DNA from 4 places in the Streptomyces sp. NPDC093071 genome. Region 4 is predicted to be linked to each of the others. Evidence: riboswitches for the same ligand, from Rfam matches in the RefSeq annotation. Region 4 holds a riboswitch; each other region holds the start of a gene.

Region 1 (3,198 bases), on a different contig from region 4:
AGGGTGTGGCTGAGCAGCAGCACCAGCGCGAAGGAGCAGACCGCGCCGAGGAACGCCCCGCCGGTGACGGAGAGGAGTCCTCCGCCGATCCCGAGGACGACGACCGCGACCGCGCCGGTCGAGGCGCCGGAGGAGACGCCCAGGACGAAGGGGTCGGCGAGCGGGTTGCGCAGCAGCGACTGCATCACCGCGCCGCACAGGGCGAGCCCGGCGCCGCAGACGGCGGCCAGGAGGGTACGGGGAAGGCGCAGGTCCCACACGATGCCGTCCCGGATCGGGGAGAGCGCCGGGGCGCCGCCCCCGAGGTGGGCGGCGACCGTCGCCCACACGTCGGCGACGCCGATGCGGGCCGGGCCGATGGTGATGGCCACGGCCACCGACGCGGCCAGGAGCGCGAGTCCGGCCGCCGTCCACAGCAGGGCCGCCGCTCCCGCGCGCACCGGGGACGGCTTGGCGGCGGTGGGCGTCACTGGGCGAGACCGTACGAGCGGAGCGCGGCCGCCACCTTCTCGACGGCCTCGACCGTGCGGATCGTGGGGTTGAGCGCCTGGCCGCTGAGCAGCACGTACCGCTTGTTCCTGACCGCCGTCATGCTGCGGGTGACCGGGTCGGACTCCAGGAACTCGATCTTCTTGGCGGCGCTCTCGGCCGACTGCGAGCGGCGGGTGAGGTCGCCGATGACGAGGACGTCGGGGTCGCGGTCGGCGACGGTCTCCCAGTTGATCTGGGGCCACTCCTCCTTGGTGTCGTCGAAGACGTTCTTCGCGCCCAGCTCGCGGGAGACGATGCCGGGGGCTCCGCAGCAGCCCGCCATGTAGGGCGCCTCGGCGTTGGCGAACCAGTAGAGGACCGTGGCGTCCTTGAAATCCCCGCCCGAAGCGGCCTTCGTCACGCGGGCCCTCAGCTCCGCGACGAGCTTCTCGCCGCGCTCCGGGACGGCGAAGATCCGGGCCAGGTCGCGGATCTCGCCGTAGACCGTCTCCATGGTGAGCGGCCGGACGCGGACGCCGTCCCCGTCGCCGCTGTTGTCCTTGCCGACGCAGTCGGTGGGCGAGAGGTACGTGGGGACGCCGAGCTCCTCGAACCGCTCGCGGGTCGCCACGCCGCCCTTGCCGAGGGTGTACGTGAAGGAGGCGGCGGCGAAGTCGGGCTCGGCGTCGAGGACCTTCTCGAAGGAGGGGTAGCGGTCGGCGAGGCGCGGGACCTTGGCGTTCTCCTTCTCCAGGCCCTTGAGGACGGGGTCCGTCCAGGTGCCGGTGCCCACCATGCGGTCGGCGAGGCCGAGGGAGAGCATGATCTCCGCCGCGCCCTGGTCGAGGGCGACGGCCCGCTCCGGCGCGCGCTCGACGCGGACGGGCCGTCCGCAGTTGTCGTCGAGGACGACGGGGTATCCCGTCTTCGCCTTCCCAGCGCCGCCGGCGGGCCGGTCGGGGGCGGGGGTGGTCACCGTGCCGCAGCCGGTCGCGGTCAGGAGCAGGACTCCGGCGAGGAACGGCACGGCGGAGCGGACGGGGTGTGCGAGCGGCACGGGGCTTCCTTCTGCGGCCACGGCTCATACGCGGAGCCTGTCGTACGGTGCTCCCCGGGCGCGCGTGTGCCGCCGGGGCCGCCAGCAGGTCTTCGGACTCGGGGTCGGCCGGACGGGGCGCCTTCCCGGGCCGTCGTCGCCGCCCAGTGGCCGATGCTCCGCCCGTCACCCTCACCGCTGCGCGTCAGTTCCGGTCTCGCACCGGATTCCCTGACCCGTGCACCCACCCGTTCGGGTGCGTACAAAGGTGCGACTGGCCTCGGCACAGTACCACCGGCCCGGGGGCGTGCCCCGGGGCGCGGGGGCGTCAGACGCGCAGCTCCTTGGCCTCGAAGCGGCCGTCCCCGAGGACCAGGACGAAGGAGACCTGCTGCCCCTCCGAGACGGTCCGGCTCTCGTCCTCGATGTCCTCCGCGCTGAACCAGACCTGGTCCTCGGAGCCGACGGGGACGACGAACCCGTATCCCCCGAGACGGTTGAAGGAATGCACGAATCCCTTGCTCCTGCCCTCCACGGCGGCCTCCTCCTCGGCGTCGGGGACGCGGGCGAGGGGTGTCCCGGCCGGGTCCGGCCGTGTCCGCGTCTCAGGGGAGGTGTACCCCGCCGGCCCGCGCTTCGCCCGTCGGGACCGGTCGGCGCCCGCCGGACCTCTTCGCCCGGCGGGGCGGGTGCGAGCACCCCCGGCGATCTCGTAGAATATTCAACAGAGGTCCGGTGCCGAAGATCCCCCGTGTTCGGCACCGGGCCTCGTCGTGCGTCCGGCGCGGGACGGGGCCGTCTCAGGCGCCGCCGGGGTAGGCGATCCTCGTGGTGATCCTGGCGATGCGCGCCGCCGTCTCCGAGGGGGAGGCCACCGGCTGGACGATGTGGCTGACGGTGAGCCGCACGACCGTCTCGACGGCGAGGCCGCGGGACTCCTCGTCCACGTCGGGCCAGGCCTCGGTCGCGTACGCGTCGAGCATCGCCATCGCCGTGCCGAAGACCGGCTCCGCGCGGGTGGTGAGGTAGGCGAGGAGGTCGTCCTCGCCGCCCCGCGCCGCGACCAGGACGCTCTTGATGAGCGGGTTGTCCACGGTCTGCTGGAGCGTGTAGCCGACGCCGGCCGCCGCGGCCGCCTCCAACTCCCCTCGATGCGCGTCGAGTTCGCGCTCGATGCCGATCAGGAAGCCCTCCAGCTCGCGCTGGACCAGGGCGTTGCCGATGGCCTCCTTCGCGCCGAACTCGTTGTAGAGGGTCTGGCGGCTGATGCCGGCGGCCCGTGCGATGGAGGTCATGCGCAGCCCGCTCCACCCCTCGGCGGCGACGAGGCGGTAGGCGGCGTCGAGCACCTGCTCGCGCAGCAGGGACCGGACGCTCTCGCGGAAACGTGTCATCGTGCCCCCACTTTATCCACCGGGAACCGCCCCGAGGAGGGGTGCGGAAGGGGTCTCCGACGCCCCTCCCCGCACGGGTTCAGAGCGCGGTGCCGCCTGTCACGTCCACGTACTGGCCGGTGATCCAGCGGGCGTCGTCGGAGGCGAGGAAGGCGACCACGTCCGCCACGTCGGCGGGGGTCCCGATCCGGTTGAAGACCGAGAGCGCGGCGAGGGCGGCGCTCGCCTCGGGCGTCGTCCGGCGCCGCGCGTTCATCTCCGTCGCGATGTAGCCGGGGGCCACGGTGTTGACCGTGA
Region 2 (3,198 bases), on a different contig from region 4:
CTCACCATGGACAAGACGGTCGCGATCAACTTCCAGCTGCTCGGCGGCATCTGGATCCTGCAGACCTTCCCGGCGCTGGTCGGCGGCCTGTTCACCCGCTGGTTCCACCGCTGGGCGCTGCTCGCCGGCTGGGCCGTCGGCATGGTCTACGGCACGGCCGCCGCGTACGGCGTCGCCAGCCCGACCCAGAAGCACTTCGGCGGCTCCTCCGCCGAGATCCCGGGCATCGGCGAGATCGGCTACATCGGCCTCACCGCCTTCGTGCTCAACGTCCTGGTCACCGTCGTCCTCACCTTCGTCCTCAAGGCCGTCAAGGCCCCCGAGGGCATCGACGAGACCTCCCCGTCGGACTACACGGCCGACGCCGGCGACCCGGGCGTGAAGACCGAGATGGAGAAGGTCACCGTCCCCACGCACTGACCCACCGGCGCCAAGGGCCCGGGACCTCCGCCAGGAGGCCCCGGGCCCCGTCGCGTTCCCGGCGGGCACACTTTCCCCCATGGACTTCACGATCAGGGCGGTACGGCCCGAGGAGTACGAGGTGCTCGGCGAGCTGACCGGGCGCACCTATCTGGACGACGGGCTGCTGGCGCACGGGGCGGACGACTCCTACCTGGCGGTGCTGCGGGACACGGCGCGGCGGGCCCGCGAGAGCGAGGTCCTCGTCGCGGAGGACACCGGGGACGCGGCGGGGCGGATCGTCGGCGGGGTGACCTTCGCCCCCGGCGGCACCCCATGGGCCGACATCGCCGTGGCCGGGGAGGCCGAGTTCCGGATGCTCGCGGTCGCCCGGGAGGCCCGCGGCCGGGGCGTCGGGGAGGCACTCGTACGGGCCTGTGTCGACCGCGCGAGGGCCCTTCCGGGGTGTGCCAGGATCGTGCTCTCCACGGGCGCCGAGATGGTCGCGGCGCACCGGATCTACGAGCGCATGGGCTTCGTCCGCACCCCGCACCGGGACTGGGAGCCGATCCCCGATCACTCTCTGCGCACCTACTCCCTGGACTTCTGAACTCGCGTCACGTCCCAGGGGCGACACAACATGTGGGGGGTTCCGCGAGCGGCGCCCCCCACATGTATGCTCGTCCTCGCTGTCGACGCAGGGGAATCCGGCGCGAATCCGGAACTGTCCCGCAACGGTGTACTTCGTGCGGTTTCGTCCGGGGTGAGTCCGAACACCTGCCGACAGTGCGCCCGGTCCTTCCGTTCCGGGTGTCACAGACGTCCGGGCCTCGCGGAGTGGGCCGGTGGACGCGGTGCGTCGTGCGTGGACGCCCGCCCGTCCGCCCTTTCCCCCGCCGAGGCCCCGAGCCGAGCGAGGGAGAGCCCCCACGTGACCATCGCGCCCGCCGATCCGGCTTCGGCCGAGGCTTCCGCGGTCGAGAGCGACGGCCCCGGGACCGTACTGCTGCGGACCCTGACCGACCTCACCGCCGATCTCCCCGACACCGACCCCGGCCGGGTCGCCGCCGCCGCGCTCCGCGGCCGCAGCGCCGCCGCGGACGAGGCGGAGCTGCGCGAGCTGGCCACCGAGGCGGCCGCCGGCCTGATCGCCGAGGACCCGGCGTACTCCCGGCTCGCCGCCCGGCTCCTCACCATCACCATCGCGGACGAGGCCGCCTCCCAGGGCTCGGTGAACTTCTCCTCCTCGGTCGCCGTCGGCCACCGCGAGGGCCTGATCGCCGACCGCACCGCCGAGTTCGTCGCGCTGCACGCCGACCGCCTCGACGCCACGATCGACCGGGCCGGCGACGACCGCTTCGGCTACTTCGGCCTGCGCACCCTCTACTCGCGCTACCTGCTGCGCCACCCGATCACCCGCAAGGTGATCGAGACCCCGCAGCACTTCATGCTGCGCGTCGCCTGCGGCCTGGCCGAGGACGAGAGCGTCCGCGCGCTCGACGAGGTGGCCGCGCTGTACGGCCTGATGAGCCGCCTGGACTACCTGCCGTCCTCCCCCACGCTCTTCAACTCCGGCACCCGCCACCCGCAGATGTCCTCCTGCTACCTCCTGGACTCCCCGCAGGACGAGCTGGACTCCATCTACGACCGCTACCACCAGGTCGCGCGCCTCTCGAAGCACGCGGGCGGCATCGGCCTCTCGTACTCCCGCATCCGCGCCCGCGGTTCGCTGATCCGCGGCACCAACGGGCACTCCAACGGCATCGTGCCGTTCCTGAAGACCCTCGACGCCTCCGTCGCCGCCGTGAACCAGGGCGGCCGCCGCAAGGGCGCCGCCGCCGTCTACCTGGAGACCTGGCACGCGGACATCGAGGAGTTCCTGGAGCTCCGCGACAACACGGGCGAGGACCAGCGCCGCACGCACAACCTGAACCTGGCGCACTGGATCCCGGACGAGTTCATGCGCCGCGTGAACGCCGACGCCGAGTGGTCGCTGTTCTCCCCCTCGGACGTGCCCGAGCTGGTCGACCTGTGGGGCGAGGAGTTCGACGCCGCCTACCGCAAGGCCGAGGCGGCCGGCCTGGCCCGCAAGACGATGCCGGCCCGCGACCTGTACGGCCGGATGATGCGGACCCTGGCCCAGACCGGCAACGGCTGGATGACCTTCAAGGACGCCTCGAACCGGACGGCCAACCAGACCGCCGAGCCCGGCCACACCGTCCACTCCTCGAACCTCTGCACGGAGATCCTGGAGGTCACCGACGACGGCGAGACCGCGGTCTGCAACCTGGGCTCGGTCAACCTCGGCGCGTTCGTGGTCGGTTCGGACATCGACTGGGAGCGCCTGGACGCGACCGTCCGCACGGCCGTCACCTTCCTCGACCGGGTCGTCGACATCAACTTCTACCCGACCGAGCAGGCGGGCCGCTCCAACTCCCGCTGGCGTCCGGTCGGCCTGGGCGCCATGGGCCTCCAGGACGTCTTCTTCCAGCTGAAGCTGCCCTTCGACTCCCCCGAGGCGCGGGCGCTCTCCACCCGGATCGCCGAGCGGATCATGCTCGCCGCGTACGAGGCCTCCGCCGACCTCGCCGAGCGCAACGGCCCGCTCCCGGCCTGGGAGAAGACCCGCGCGGCCCGCGGCGTGCTGCACCCCGACCACTACGACGTCGAGCTGAACTGGCCGGAGCGCTGGTCCGCGCTGCGCGAGCGGATCGCCGCCGTCGGCATGCGCAACAGCCTCCTCCTCGCCATCGCGCCGACCGCGACGATCGCCTCGATCGCCGGCGTGTACGAGTGCAT
Region 3 (3,198 bases), on a different contig from region 4:
GTGCTCCGCTACTACGACACCTGGATCCGGGGCCGGGGCTCCGTCGCCCTGGACGGCCTGGTGGAGGACGCCGCGACCGCCGAGATCGCCCGCGTCCAGATCTGGCAGTGGCTCCGGCGCCGGGTCCTGGAGCGCGACACCGTCCTGGAGCTGCTCGATCGGGAACTGGACGCGCTCGGCGCCGAGTTCCCGTGGGCGGCGCTCGACGAGGTGCGGGAGCTCTTCGAGAGCACCGCGCTCGCCGCCGAACTGCCGCTCTTCTTCACCCCGGAGGCGTACTCGCGCCACCTCGTCCGGACCGTCACGGCCACCGAGGTGCCGGCGTGAGCGGCATCCGGCGCGTGGGCGTCGTGGGCGGCGGCCAGATGGGCGCGGGCATCGCCGAGGTGTGCGCGCGGGCCGGGCTCTCCACCGTGATCTGCGAGGCGGACGGCAGGGCAGCGCGGGCCGCGCGCGAGCGCGTCGCCGTCTCCCTCGAACGGGCCGTCCAGCGCGGCAAGCTGGACCGCCCCTCCGCCGAGGCGGCGCTCGCCCGGATCACGGCCACCGCCGAACTGTCCGACCTCGCGGACCGGCAGCTCGTCGTCGAGGCGGTCGTCGAGGACCCCGCCGTCAAGACCGGGGTGTTCGCCGCGCTCGACAAGATCGTCACCGATCCGGCGGCGGTCCTCGCCACCAACACCTCGTCCCTGCCGGTCATGCGGCTCGCCATGGCCACCGAGCACGCCGACCGGGTCGTGGGGCTGCACTTCTTCAACCCCGTGCCCGTGCTGCCGCTCGTGGAGATCGTCACGACCCTCCACACCTCGGCGGAGACGGCGGCCGCGGTGACGTCCTTCGCGACCGGGACCCTGGGCAAGACCGCCATCGGCTCCCGCGACCGGGCCGGGTTCGTCGTCAACGCCCTGCTCGTCCCGTACCTGTTGTCCGCGATCCGGATGACGGAGTCGGGCTTCGCGTCCACCACGGACGTCGACCGGGGCATGGAGCTGGGCTGCGCCCACCCGATGGGGCCGCTGCGGCTCGCGGACCTGATCGGGCTCGACACGGTCGCCTCCATCGCGGACTCGCTGTACGAGGAGTTCAAGGAGCCCCTGTACGCCCCTCCCCCGCTGCTCCTGCGGATGGTGGAGGCGGGGCTGCTCGGCCGGAAGACCGGCCGGGGGTTCCACACGTACGACCGGGCGGAGACGCCCGGACGGCCGGCCTGAGGGGGCCGGCACCCGCCGCCGGGGAGGGATCCGGTGGAGGGTCCCGAGAGAGGACCCGGCGGCGGTACGGCGAGGGGCCGGGGACGGGTGGTGCCGTCCCCGGCCCCGCTGCCGTGCCGCCGGGCCCGTACGCACACCCGTGCCCGTATGCCCGCCGTGCCCGTATGCCCGTACGCCCACCCAGGCCCGTACGCCCATACGCCCACCCCGCCCGTTCACCCGTCCGTCTCACCTTCTCGTCCGAATGGCGAGATACCCGTCCCCGGTCCCGGAACGGACCCCGTAGGCTGGCCCGGCAGCTGGTTCGCCCCGTCCGCCAGGCGGGATGCGTCGTAAGAGGGAACCCGGTGGGAATCCGGGACTGCCCCGCAGCGGTGAGCGGGAACGACCGCCGTCATACGCACTGGGCCCGGGACGGGTCTGGGAAGCGACGGCCAGTAGGAACACCTCCTCGTGAGGACGTGCCCGCGAGTCCGAAGACCTGCCCGTTGCCCGCACGCGGACGATTCCGCGCGCGGACATCCCGGTGACCTCGAGGGCGGGTCGGCGCACATACCAGGCGGACGACCGCGCCCCGCCGCGCGTGCCCGTACCGCCCGGTCCGTCGCCCCTTCGCGCCCCCGTCCCGTCGCCGGGACCTCAGGGATTCATCTCGCGAAGGAGATCTCCGTGACCACGAAGTCCGCAGCCGCGGCAGCACGGGCCACCGTGTACGGCTACCCCCGTCAGGGCCGTGACCGGGAGCTGAAGAAGGCGATCGAGGGCTACTGGAAGGGCCGCGTCACCGCCGACGCCCTCCGGTCCACCGCCGCCGAACTGCGCCGAACGAACTGGAAGCAGCTGGCCGAGGGCGGCGTCCACGAGGTGCCGACCGGCGACTTCTCGTACTACGACCACGTCCTGGACACCACCGTCATGGTGGGCGCGATCCCCGCGCGGCACCGCGAGGCCGTCGCGGCCGACGCCCTGGACGGCTACTTCGCCATGGCGCGCGGCACGCAGGACGTCGCCCCGCTGGAGATGACGAAGTGGTTCGACACCAACTACCACTACCTGGTGCCGGAGCTGGGCCCCGACACCGTCTTCACCGCCGACTCCGCCAAGCAGGTCGCGGAGCTGGAGGAGGCCCTCGCCCTGGGGCTGACCGCCCGCCCGGTCCTGGTCGGGCCCGTCACCTACCTGCTGCTCGCCAAGCCCGCGCCGGGCGTGGCGGCCGACTTCGACCCGCTGACCCTGCTCGACCGGCTCCTGCCGGTGTACGCGGAGGTCCTCGCCGACCTGAGGGCGGCCGGTGCCGCGTGGGTGCAGCTCGACGAGCCCGCGCTGGTGCAGGACCGGACCCCGGCCGACCTGAACGCCGCCGCGCGCGCCTACCGCGACCTCGGCGCGCTCACCGACCGGCCGAAGCTGCTCGTCGCCTCGTACTTCGACCGGCTCGGCGACGCCCTGCCCGTCCTGGCCAAGGCCCCGGTCGAGGGCCTCGCGCTCGACTTCACCGGCCCGGCGGCGGCCAACCTGGACGCCCTGGCCGCCGTCGGCGGCCTGCCCGGCAAGCGGCTCGTCGCCGGGGTGGTCGACGGACGCAACATCTGGGTCAACGACCTGGAGAAGTCCCTGGCCGTCCTCGGCACCCTGCTCGGCCTCGCCGACCGGGTCGACGTCTCCACCTCCTGCTCCCTGCTCCACGTGCCGCTCGACGCCGCGGCCGAGAAGGACGTCGACCCGCAGATCCTGCGCTGGCTCTCCTTCGCGAAGCAGAAGACCATCGAGATCACGACGCTGGCCGAGGGCCTGTCCCGGGGCACCCACGCCATCGCGGGCGAGCTGGCCGCCAACCGCGCCGCCCTCGCCTCCCGCGCGAACTCCCCCCTCACCCGGAACCCGGCCGTGCGGGCCCGCACCGAGGCCGTCACCGACACCGACTCCCGGCGCTCGCGGCCGTACGCCGAGCGGGCCGCCGCCCAGCGCGCCCGCCTGGGCCTGCCGC
Region 4 (3,198 bases):
CGTGACCCTGGCCGGCCCCGCCGTCCTCACCGTCTTCCGCCGCGCCGCCCGCAAGGCCCGTTTCCAGGCTCCGGTCCGCTTCGCGGGCCGGGGCGACGCGACCGGCTGATTCCCGCTCCATCCCTTCACCGAGAGGAAATCCGTGCGCCAGACCCTGCTACGCCGTGCCGCCGTGACCACCGCGGCCCTCGGCCTCGCCCTCACCACCGCCCCGGCCGCCCAGGCCCACTCCCCCGCCGCGTTCACGAACGCGCCGGTGCGGGTGACCGTCACCGTCCAGGGCCCGGACGGGCTGCTCTTCAAGAAGAAGATCTTCACGTGGGGCCACGACGTCACCACGGCGACCGGCGGCACCCACAAGTGCGACGGCACCAACGGCGGCGCCCACGCCACGAAGGTCCCGACGCCGACGGCCGCCCTGGACCACGCGGCGAAGCGCAACTCCTTCTCGTGGGACGGCACCTGGTACGCGTCCTTCGACGACTACGCGGTGGAGACCGTCAAGGGCGTGAGCGGCGGCGGCTCCGCGTACTGGAACATCTCGGTCAACGGGGTGTCGACGCCGGTCGGCGGCTGCCAGTTCGAGATCGAGAACGGGGACCAGGTGACGTTCACCTGGACGTCCTTCTGACGTTCGCCCTCCCCCGGGGGCCGGCACCGGTGCCGGCCTCCGGGGTCGTCCGTCAGCCGTCCGTGACCAGCGGATAGGGCACGTGGGCGCGCCGGCCGGGGTGGCGGCGCGCGGGTCGTCGAGCGCCACGCCCTCCGCGTAGACGAGCCGGTGGGCGTGGCGGAGTTCGCAGCCGAGGGCGACGGCGAACTCGGCCCGTGCGGCACGGTGTCCGTGGCCGCCCCTGTGGACGGTGCGGGCGACCCGGAAGAACCGCTTGCCGTCGGGCATCTCGGCGACCTGAGTGAGGATGCGGCCGGGCGAGGAGAACGCCTCGTACACCGTCCACAGCGGGCAGGTGCCGCCGAGCCGGGAGAAGTGGAAGTCGGTGGCGGACTGGCGTTTGGAGATGTCGCCGGCGCGGTCCACGCGCAGGAACGAGAAGGGCACGCCCCGGTGGCCGGGCCGCTGGAGCAGCTCCACGTCGTAGCGGACGCCTTCGGCGGCGTCGCGGAAGGCCGTGTACGGCAGGAGCAGCGCGCCCGCGAAGTAGGTGGCGAGTCCGATGCGGGCGAGGCCGGTGGCCCGTGCGGAGGAGAACGCGGCCGGGCGGATCGCCTCGTCGATCGGGTCGCCCCGTTCGAGCAGGGCGAGCTGGGTGGCGAGCCGGAAGGCGCGCTGTCCGTCGCTGAGCCAGGGCGACAGGAACAGCAGGCCCCGGGCGGCGTCGTGGTGGTGGCCGCCGACCACCGCCGCCGGCGCGGGCCGACTCCGGTCCGACACGCGCCATCGGCGGGATGAGGGGGTGGACTTACTAGGACGTCCAACTATATGTTCGTGGCACAAGGTCCGCGGTGCAGGGAAGCCGGTGTGAATCCGGCACGGTCCCGCCACTGTGACCGGGGAGCGTGCCGCCGTCCACACGTCACTGACGAGGTCTGTCGGGAAGACGGGCGGCACGCGGAGATCCGGGAGTCAGGATACCGGCCGCGGAACGTTCCGTGTTGTCCACGAGGATGGAGCAGACACGCATGGCACCGGTCCGTACCCACGACCCTGGTGATCCGGCGGAGCGAGCGGCGACCCCCGCTCTCACCTAGCTCTTCGGCGGCCCCGCGCCGCCCCGTCCCACGGCGTTCCCCCTCGGCGCACCCACCCGGTGCGACCGGCGGTCCGCCGTGCCATCCCCGGATCCGACCTGACGAGAGCAGGCCCCCATGGTCCGTGAACTCACCCATTTCATCGGCGGCAAGCACACCGCCGGCACGTCGGGCCTCTTCGGCGACGTGTACGACCCCAACACCGGCACCGTCCGGGCCCGCGTCCCGCTCGCGGGCCGTGCCGACACCGAGCACGCGATCGCGGACGCGGTCGCCGCCCAGCGCGAGTGGGGCGCGTGGAACCCGCAGCGGCGGGCCCGCGTGCTGCTGCGGTTCCTCCAGCTCGTCGAGGACGAACGCGACGCGCTGGCGCGGCTGTTGTCGGCCGAGCACGGCAAGACCGTCGCAGACGCGCACGGCGACCTGCAACGCGGCCTGGAGGTCGTGGAGTTCGCCGCGGGCATCCCCCACCTGCTCAAGGGGGAGTTCACCGACAACGCCGGAACGGGCATCGACGTGCACTCCCTGCGCAGCCCGCTCGGCGTCGTCGCCGGCATCACCCCGTTCAACTTCCCCGCGATGATTCCGCTGTGGCAGGCCGCGCCCGCCCTGGCCTGCGGGAACGCCTTCGTCCTCAAGCCGTCCGAACGCGATCCCTCCGTGCCGCTGCGGCTCGCGGAGCTGTTCCTGGAGGCGGGGCTCCCGGCCGGTGTCCTCAACGTCGTCAACGGCGGCGAGGAGGCCGTCACCACCCTCCTCGAAGACCCCAGGGTGCAGGCCCTCGGCTTCGTCGGGTCCACCCCGATCGCCGCGCACATCTACGCGACGGCCGCCGCCCACGGCAAGCGCGCCCAGTGCTTCGGCGGCGCCAAGAACCACATGATCGTGATGCCCGACGCCGACCTCGACCAGGCCGTCGACGCCCTGGTGGGGGCCGGTTACGGCTCGGCGGGCGAGCGCTGCATGGCGATCTCCGTCGCCGTGCCGGTCGGCGAGGAGACCGCCGACCGGCTGGTGGCCGCGCTCAAGGAGCGCGTCGCCGCCCTCCGGATCGGCCGCTCCGACGACCCGGAGGCCGACTTCGGGCCGCTGGTGAGCCGGGACGCCCTGGAGCGGGTCACCCGCTACGTCGACATCGGCGTGGAGGAGGGGGCCGAACTCGTCGTCGACGGACGCGGCTTCACCCTCCCCGGCCACGAGGACGGCTTCTTCGCGGGGGCCACGCTCTTCGACCGGGTCACCCCGGAGATGCGCATCCACCGCGAGGAGATCTTCGGCCCGGTGCTGTGCGTTGTGCGCGCCGCCGACTTCGAGGAGGCGCTGCGGCTGCCCAGCGAGCACGCTTACGGGAACGGCGTCGCCGTCTTCACCCGGGACGGCGACACCGCCCGCGAGTTCGCGCGCCGGGTCGACACCGGCATGGTCGGCGTCAACGTGCCGATCCCGGTCCCGGTGGCGTACCACACCTTCGGCGGCTGGAAGGCGTCC

What was found. Region 4 has a riboswitch for cobalamin ahead of ACIQD7_RS07555 (CoA-acylating methylmalonate-semialdehyde dehydrogenase). Riboswitches for the same ligand answer to the same signal wherever they lie in the genome.
Region 1: another riboswitch for cobalamin. It lies ahead of ACIQD7_RS03305 (ABC transporter substrate-binding protein); the one in region 4 lies ahead of ACIQD7_RS07555 (CoA-acylating methylmalonate-semialdehyde dehydrogenase).
Region 2: another riboswitch for cobalamin. It lies ahead of ACIQD7_RS27415 (ribonucleoside-diphosphate reductase subunit alpha); the one in region 4 lies ahead of ACIQD7_RS07555 (CoA-acylating methylmalonate-semialdehyde dehydrogenase).
Region 3: another riboswitch for cobalamin. It lies ahead of metE (5-methyltetrahydropteroyltriglutamate--homocysteine S-methyltransferase); the one in region 4 lies ahead of ACIQD7_RS07555 (CoA-acylating methylmalonate-semialdehyde dehydrogenase).

The regions. Positions count from the first base shown of each region.
Region 1 covers NZ_JBIVPH010000001.1:801,471-804,668, forward strand. Annotated here, with positions in the region: gene ACIQD7_RS03300 (FecCD family ABC transporter permease) at 1-470, opposite strand, end outside; gene ACIQD7_RS03305 (ABC transporter substrate-binding protein) at 467-1,528, opposite strand; cobalamin riboswitch at 1,615-1,740, opposite strand; gene ACIQD7_RS03310 (cold-shock protein) at 1,836-2,018, opposite strand; gene ACIQD7_RS03315 (TetR family transcriptional regulator) at 2,308-2,901, opposite strand; gene ACIQD7_RS03320 (SDR family NAD(P)-dependent oxidoreductase) at 2,981-3,198, opposite strand, start outside.
Region 2 covers NZ_JBIVPH010000009.1:103,064-106,261, forward strand. Annotated here, with positions in the region: gene mctP (monocarboxylate uptake permease MctP) at 1-420, shown strand, start outside; gene ACIQD7_RS27410 (GNAT family N-acetyltransferase) at 500-1,009, shown strand; cobalamin riboswitch at 1,059-1,199, shown strand; gene ACIQD7_RS27415 (ribonucleoside-diphosphate reductase subunit alpha) at 1,331-3,198, shown strand, end outside.
Region 3 covers NZ_JBIVPH010000001.1:794,444-797,641, forward strand. Annotated here, with positions in the region: gene aceB (malate synthase A) at 1-327, shown strand, start outside; gene ACIQD7_RS03280 (3-hydroxybutyryl-CoA dehydrogenase) at 324-1,211, shown strand; cobalamin riboswitch at 1,545-1,694, shown strand; gene metE (5-methyltetrahydropteroyltriglutamate--homocysteine S-methyltransferase) at 1,881-3,198, shown strand, end outside.
Region 4 covers NZ_JBIVPH010000002.1:379,709-382,906, forward strand. Annotated here, with positions in the region: gene ACIQD7_RS07540 (ECF transporter S component) at 1-109, shown strand, start outside; gene ACIQD7_RS07545 (DUF4430 domain-containing protein) at 143-631, shown strand; partial or broken gene ACIQD7_RS07550 (short-chain fatty acyl-CoA regulator family protein) at 596-1,351, opposite strand; cobalamin riboswitch at 1,432-1,617, shown strand; gene ACIQD7_RS07555 (CoA-acylating methylmalonate-semialdehyde dehydrogenase) at 1,828-3,198, shown strand, end outside.